DNA from 2 places in the Luteimonas sp. AC640a genome. Region 2 is predicted to be linked to the other one. Evidence: riboswitches for the same ligand, from Rfam matches in the RefSeq annotation. Region 2 holds a riboswitch; the other holds the start of a gene.
What was found. Region 2 has a riboswitch for cobalamin ahead of btuB (TonB-dependent vitamin B12 receptor). Riboswitches for the same ligand answer to the same signal wherever they lie in the genome.

Region 1: it holds a riboswitch for cobalamin, as region 2 does, so the genes downstream of both, ACZ9YD_RS11350 (ribonucleoside-diphosphate reductase subunit alpha) here and btuB (TonB-dependent vitamin B12 receptor) in region 2, are expected to answer to the same signal.

What each region holds. Positions count from the first base shown of each region.
Region 1 covers NZ_CEEDOV010000010.1:510,578-513,882, forward strand. The annotation lists gene ACZ9YD_RS11340 (mechanosensitive ion channel family protein) at 1-211, shown strand, start outside; gene ACZ9YD_RS11345 (hypothetical protein) at 225-1,016, opposite strand; cobalamin riboswitch at 1,927-2,141, shown strand; gene ACZ9YD_RS11350 (ribonucleoside-diphosphate reductase subunit alpha) at 2,327-3,305, shown strand, end outside.
Region 2 covers NZ_CEEDOV010000007.1:806,781-810,085, forward strand. The annotation lists gene ACZ9YD_RS07890 (efflux RND transporter permease subunit) at 1-171, shown strand, start outside; gene bioD (dethiobiotin synthase) at 253-939, opposite strand; gene ACZ9YD_RS07900 (GAF domain-containing protein) at 1,075-1,557, shown strand; partial or broken gene ACZ9YD_RS07905 (TfoX/Sxy family protein) at 1,554-1,862, shown strand; cobalamin riboswitch at 1,979-2,194, shown strand; gene btuB (TonB-dependent vitamin B12 receptor) at 2,322-3,305, shown strand, end outside.

The DNA.
Region 1 (3,305 bases), on a different contig from region 2:
ACCTGCGCCGGTGGTGCTGTTCGACGGCCTGGGCAACGTGGCGATGGAATTCGTGGTGCGCGCCTGGACCCACGAATACGAGGACGCCGGCACGATCCGCAGTGCCCTCGTCGGCCGCCTCTACGACGCACTGCTCGCGCGCGGCATCGGCCTGGCGCACGCGGCGGCGACGGTGTATCCGCCGCCACCGCCGGCGCCCGAGGGCACCTGATCCGGGCGCCGCGTCAGCGACAGTTGGACGCGTCGACGCCGCGAATCGATTCGATGCGGCCGTTGCCGGTCGCCACGTGCACACACTCGCGCGAGCGCGCGTTCCACCAGGTCACGACGGAGCGGCCGTCGCGCTGCTGCGCATCGCGATCGACGAAACCACGCGCGCGCAGTTCGGTGTCGGCACCAGCCGCGCGTGCACCCACCAGATCGTCGAGCCGGACGCTGCCCGAGCCGCCGGTATTGCCCGACTGCCACGGCACCTGCGCCGAGCGCTCGCGCATGCCGGCGCCGTAACCGTCGCTGTAGCCGCCACGGTCCGAGTCGGCGCGGTAGCCGTGCAGCGCGTCGCGGTAGCCGCGTTCGTAATCGGCCTCGTGGCGCGGATCGTCGTCGTGGTCGCCGTCGTCGTGGTGATGCGCGTTGTGCGCGAGTGCGGCGATGCCGAGGATCGCGGCCGCCGCGACAGCGGCCTTGGCGCCATCGCTCATGCCCTCGCGTCCACCGCCGTCCTGCTGCCCGCAATCGGGCGCCGGCGTGGTCACCACCGAGAGCACACGGCCGCGGTCGCTGCGCACCATGACGCAACGCCGGTCGCGCGCATTCCACCAGCTGCCGTAATCGCCCGAGCCCGACTGCCGCACATACCCACGCGCGCCCAGCGTGCGCGAAGCGGCGCGGTCGTCGAGGCCCTGCAGATCGCCGAGCCCGGGCGCGGGGTCCTGCGCGGCGACCAGCGCCGGCGCGAACAGGGACGACAGCGAAAGCGTGGCAGCGGCCAGTGCGCTGCGGCGGATGCTGGACATGAGACACCTCCGGATAGGCCGGCCGGGCTGGCCGCGCGTTGGCGCAGATTGCGCCGGAAATTGTGCAGGGTGTGTGGCGGGGTTGGGGGTTTTGACAGTGGAGGCGGACTCGACCCCGCGTGAGGCGTCTACCAGGGGCCGGAGACAAAGCCGTCCCCCGTGTCCGGGGCATTGGGTCCTTTACGGGTCGAGGATTGGATGGGGGCAAACGGCCCGGCCGTGCGGACATCAAGCTCAAAGATCCAAAGCTCTGGGATCGCCAGCCGGACCACGCCTGGATCCTTCGCCCCCACCCAACCCTCCCCCGCGCGCGGGGGAGGGCTTGAAGCGCGCTTCGCTCAGAGGGCTGGGAACAAAGCCTTCCCCCGCGCGAGGGGGGTGCCTGAAGCCCGCTTCGGCCAGAGGGCTGGGGACAGAGCCCTCCCCCGTGTACGGGGGAGGGTTGGGTGGGGGCAAACGGTCAGGCCGTACGGACATCGAGCTCAAGGATCCAAAGCTTTCTGGATCGCCAGCCGAACCACGACCAGACACTTCGCCCCTACCACCCCTCGCCCCGTAAAGGGCCCAATGCCCCGCGCGAGGGAGGGCTCGAAGCGCGCTTCTCGGCCGGAGGGTTGAGGACAGAGCCCTCCGCGTTTAAAGGTGATGGCCGGATCCCTACAGGGCGTCCAAGAGCGCCCGCATCCTCTCGCCAGAGCAGCCGTTCGGCTGTTGAAAGCCGCGGAGGCAGGCGCTCGCGGCGCCGCCCCCAGACGAGAAGGATCCAGAAAAACCACCCCAAAGGACTTGCCCTTCGCGCCCCGATCTGCATCCACCGGCCCACTCATGGGGCTTGACGAACGGCAATTCCCGTCACGACGCGGCCTGCCGCCCGTTCACTACATTTAGCGTTGACGCTGCACACGCACCCCACTATCTTGGGTCGGTCGGTTCCGCAGACCCACAAGGGAATGTGGATTAAAACGGGAAGCCGGTGACGCCTTGCGCCACTCCGGCACTGCCCCGCAGCGGTAATTGGGAACAAACCCGCCAATGCACTGGAGCGATCCGGGAAGCGGTGGGGGAGGAGAAGGCGCTGCCTTCGTGCCCATGAGTCCGAAGACCTGCCGACAGCCGCGTGGAGCACAACGCGCGGTGCCGGCTGCGGACGTCCCGTGGGGGGCGGGTTGCGGAGTGGGGGCGATGGCGCTGTGCGCCCGATCGCGATCCCTGCGACGCCGCCCCATCACCCTGGGCCCCCTCCAATGCCGCCGAACCCGACGTGGGCGGGACGGTCGTGTGCGCGAATGCACTAGAGATAGAGAGGACGCATGACCAGCCACGAGACCCTCGCGACCGAGACCCCGGCCGCCGCCGCAGACGCCACACCGATCACCGATACCGCGCCCGCCCCATCCCCCATGCCCGTTGCGCCGCCCGCCGTCGAACCCGACGACGTGGTGCCGCCACCCCCGAGTGCCGTTATGAACACCGCAATTGCAGATGTCTTCAACGCCGATGCCGGCGTCTCCAACTGGATCACCAAGGAAGCCGGCAACCGCCGGATTCCGTACGACCGTGCGCGCCTGGAGCGCAGCATCGATCGCACCCATGCCGAGTTCCCGCAGCTCGACATCGTCGACTACAAGCGCAGCGTGTTCGGCTTCGTCGAGCGCAAGGAAGCCGTCAACGCCGACGACCTCACCGACCATCTGATCCGCGAGGCCGAAGCCCGCGTCGATGTCACCGCGCCGGAGTGGGAATTCTTCGCCGCCCGCCTGTACCTGCACCGCCTGTACAAGCGCGCCAGCCGCAACCGCTTCTACGACGCCGAGCAGAAGTACGGCTCCTACGTCGGCCTGCAGGAATCGCTGGCCGACCGCACCATCTATTCCAACGACATCCTGCGCGCCTATTCCAAGGAAGAGCTGCAGGAAGCCGGCCGCATGATCGAGCCCGAGCGCGACAAGCTGTTCGCCTACAACGGCCTGTACCTGCTGGCCACGCGCTACCTCGCCACCGACACCTCGCGCGCCGTGTTCGAGCTGCCGCAGGAGCGCTGGCTGACCATCGCCCTGTACCTGATGCAGAACGAGACCAGGGGCGGCCGCGAGCGCCGCATGCAGCTCGTCGGCGAGGCCTACTGGGCGCTGTCGAACCTGTACATGACCGTCGCCACCCCGACGCTGCAGAACGCCGGCAAGGTCGGCGGCCAGCTGTCGTCGTGCTTCATCGACACCGTCGACGATTCGCTGCAGGGCATCTACGACTCCAACACCGACATCGCCCGCGTCTCCAAGGGCGGCGGCG
Region 2 (3,305 bases):
CTGGTGATCGCCGCCGGCATGTCGATCGGCACGGCGTTCACCCTGTTCGTGTTGCCGGCGTTCTACCTGCTGCTGGCCCGCGACCACAGCCACGATCGTGAAGCGACCGAAGCACAGAAGGCGGAACGTCGCGACGACGACGATCTGACGCCGGCGCCGCAGGGGCGTTGAGTCTCGCCAACAGGTGAAATGGAAAAGGCGCGACTTCGGTCGCGCCTTTTTTGGGCCTGGCGGATGCCCTGACGCGATGCGCTACAGCGTCGCGATCCACGCCGGATCGAGCGACAACGTCGCAGGCAGATCGCTCCCGTTCGCAACGAACGGCAGAACACCCAGGCACGGCGCCGGCATGGCGTCCGTCAGCAGACCGACGTAATCGTCCGCCCGCGCGAAGTCCGGATCGATGCGGTTGCCGATCCACCCGACCAGCCGGCAGCCGTCCGCTTCGATCGCGCGCGCGGTCAGTCGCGCATGACTCAGGCAGCCGAGCTTCAAGCCGACGACCAGTACGACGGTGCCGCCGAGTTGCCGCGCGAGATCCCGGTGTTCGAGTCCTTCGGCCAGCGGCGCGTCCCAGCCACCGGCGCCTTCGACCAGCACCACGTCCGCATGCGATGCCAGGCGTGCGTGCGCCGCATATAGCGCCGCGATGTCGACCGTCACACCCGCCGCGATCGCCGCCAATGTCGGCGCCGTCGGTTCCGGCAACGCGACCGGATTGATGTCGGCGTAGGCCGGCCGGGGATCACTGGCGGCCTGCAAGGCGAGCGCATCTTCGTTGCGCCAGCGCCCGTCGATCCAGTCGCATCCGCTGGCGATCGGCTTCATGCCGACCGCGCGCAGCCCGTTCGCGCGCAACGCATGCAGCAGGGCCACGCTCGAATAGGTCTTGCCGATGCCGGTGTCCGTACCGGTGACCAGAAAACTGCGCGCGCTCATGCGGATTCCGGCGCCGTGCGCCTCTGCATTCCAGGCTGTGAGGCCTGCGTACCGCGCAAGCGGAATCCGTCCGCATCACGCGGCAACGCGTCCAGTCCGCCAGGCCCCTGCGGGGCCGCTGCTACACTCCGCGGCATGTTCACTTCATCTCCCCTGACCGGCTCCAAGGCCGAACAGTATGCCGCGCTGGCGGCACAGGCACGGGCACTGCTGCACGGCGAACGCGATGCGATCGCCAATGCGGCGAACCTCTCGGCGCTGGTCTATCACGCGCTGCCGGATCTCAACTGGGTCGGCTTCTATCTCTTCGATGGCACCGAACTCGTGGTCGGCCCGTTCCAGGGTCTGCCGGCCTGCGTGCGCATTCCGCTCGACAAGGGCGTCTGCGGCGCCGCGGCGCGCACGCGCACGACGCAGCGCATCGACGACGTGCATGCGTTCCCCGGGCATATCGCTTGCGACAGCGCTTCGCGTTCGGAAATCGTCGTGCCGCTGCACATCGGCGAGCGCCTGATCGGCGTGTTCGACATCGACAGTCCGGTGCCGGCGCGTTTCGACGTTGAAGACCAGACAGGCATCGAGTCCCTCGCCGCCCTCTATCTCGAATCACTGCAATGACCGCACCGACGCCGCTGAAGCTGCGCAACATCGGGCCCAAGTCCGCGGCCTGGCTGCGTCAGGTCGGCCTGCGCACGCGCGAGGATCTGCAAGCGGCCGGCGCGGTGGATGCGTTCGTCAAAGTGCGCCGCGCCGGCTTCAAGCCCAGCCTCAATCTGCTGTATTCGCTGGAAGGCGCGTTGCTCGACTGCCATTGGCAGGACGTGCCCGAAGCGCGTCGCGTGCAACTGGTCGAAGCCGCCGAGGCTGCGACCGCCCTGCTTCCCGATCCGCGCGCGCGCCAGGCCGCCGGACCGGTTACGACGACCGTCAGTGAAACGTTCGAGTCCGAGTCTCCGCTGGACAGCCTGTTCGACCGCCGAGACGACTGACTGCCACACCGGCGCGCCCTGTCCGCGCCCGCGGCCCCGCGCTCACGTACAATCCGCGCCAGCTTCATGGTGACCCGCCGGCGTACTGCCGTCCGGGTTGAAACGGGAAGCCGGTGACGCGCGTATGCGCCAGCCCGGCACTGCCCCCGCAACGGTAAGCGTGTTCAAGGCATCGCATCCGCCACTGTGCTCCGCACGGGAAGGCGCGACGCCCGGGAGTCCTCCCACGCGCGAGTCCGGAGACCGGCCACGAAGTCTTCTTCGATTGCGATGCGGCGGGCATTGCGGCGGCGTTCCGGGCGGCTTTTCGCGCGCCCGGACGGCGGCCGTGTCCGTCCTCGCAATCTCCAGACCACATCCGCGTGCGTGGGCGCACGCGACAAGGAGACTGCAATGCCGTTCCGTACCCTGACCGTGGCGATCGTCGCCGCGCTCGCTTCGCCATTCGCCGCTGCCGCGACCGCCGCCGACGCGCGCGATCTCGACACCGTGCTCGTCACCGCCAACCGCAGCGAGAGCACGCTCGGCGACACCATCGTGCCGGCCCAGGTCATCGACCGCGCCGAGATCGAACGCACCCAGGCGCGCGACCTGCCCGAACTGCTGCGCGGCCGCGCCGGCATCCAGATCGGCAACTCCGGCGGTCCCGGCAAGCTGACCTCGATCTTCATGCGCGGCAGCGAATCCGACCACGTGTTGGTGCTGGTCGACGGCGTGCGCATCGGCTCGGCGACCGCGGGTCTCGCCGCGTTCCAGGACATTCCGGTCGACCAGATCGAGCGCGTCGAAATCGTCCGCGGTCCGCGCTCCAGCCTGTACGGCTCGGAAGCCATCGGCGGCGTTATCCAGATCTTCACCCGCCGCAACACCGGCGCGATCCGCCCGCACGCACGCATCGGCGTCGGCAGCCACAACCTGCGCGAAGCCAGCGCCGGCATCGGTGGCCGCGCGGGCCGTGGCTGGTTCGGCGTCGACGCGGCGTTCCAGCGCACCGACGGCATCGACAGCTGCCGCGGTTCGGGCACGCTGTTCCAGGGCTGCTTCGTCGACGAGCCCGACCGTGACGGCTACCGCAACCGTTCGCTCAACCTGCGTGGCGGCGTGGAACTTGCGGAAGGCCTGACGTTCGAAGCCAACGCCCTGCGCGCCGAAGCGTTCAACGAGTACGACGGCAGCGTGTTCGGCGGCAACGAGGCCGACAACGTCCAGCAGGTCGCCGGTGGCAAGCTCACCTACGCACCCTCTGACGTCGTCACGCTGACCGCGCAGGCCGGCCGCAACGACGACGAGTCCACGACCTACTTCCGCGACATCGATGCGGGTACGCGCGTCGATGTCGGCCAGATCGACACCCGTCGCGACACCGCATCGGTGCAG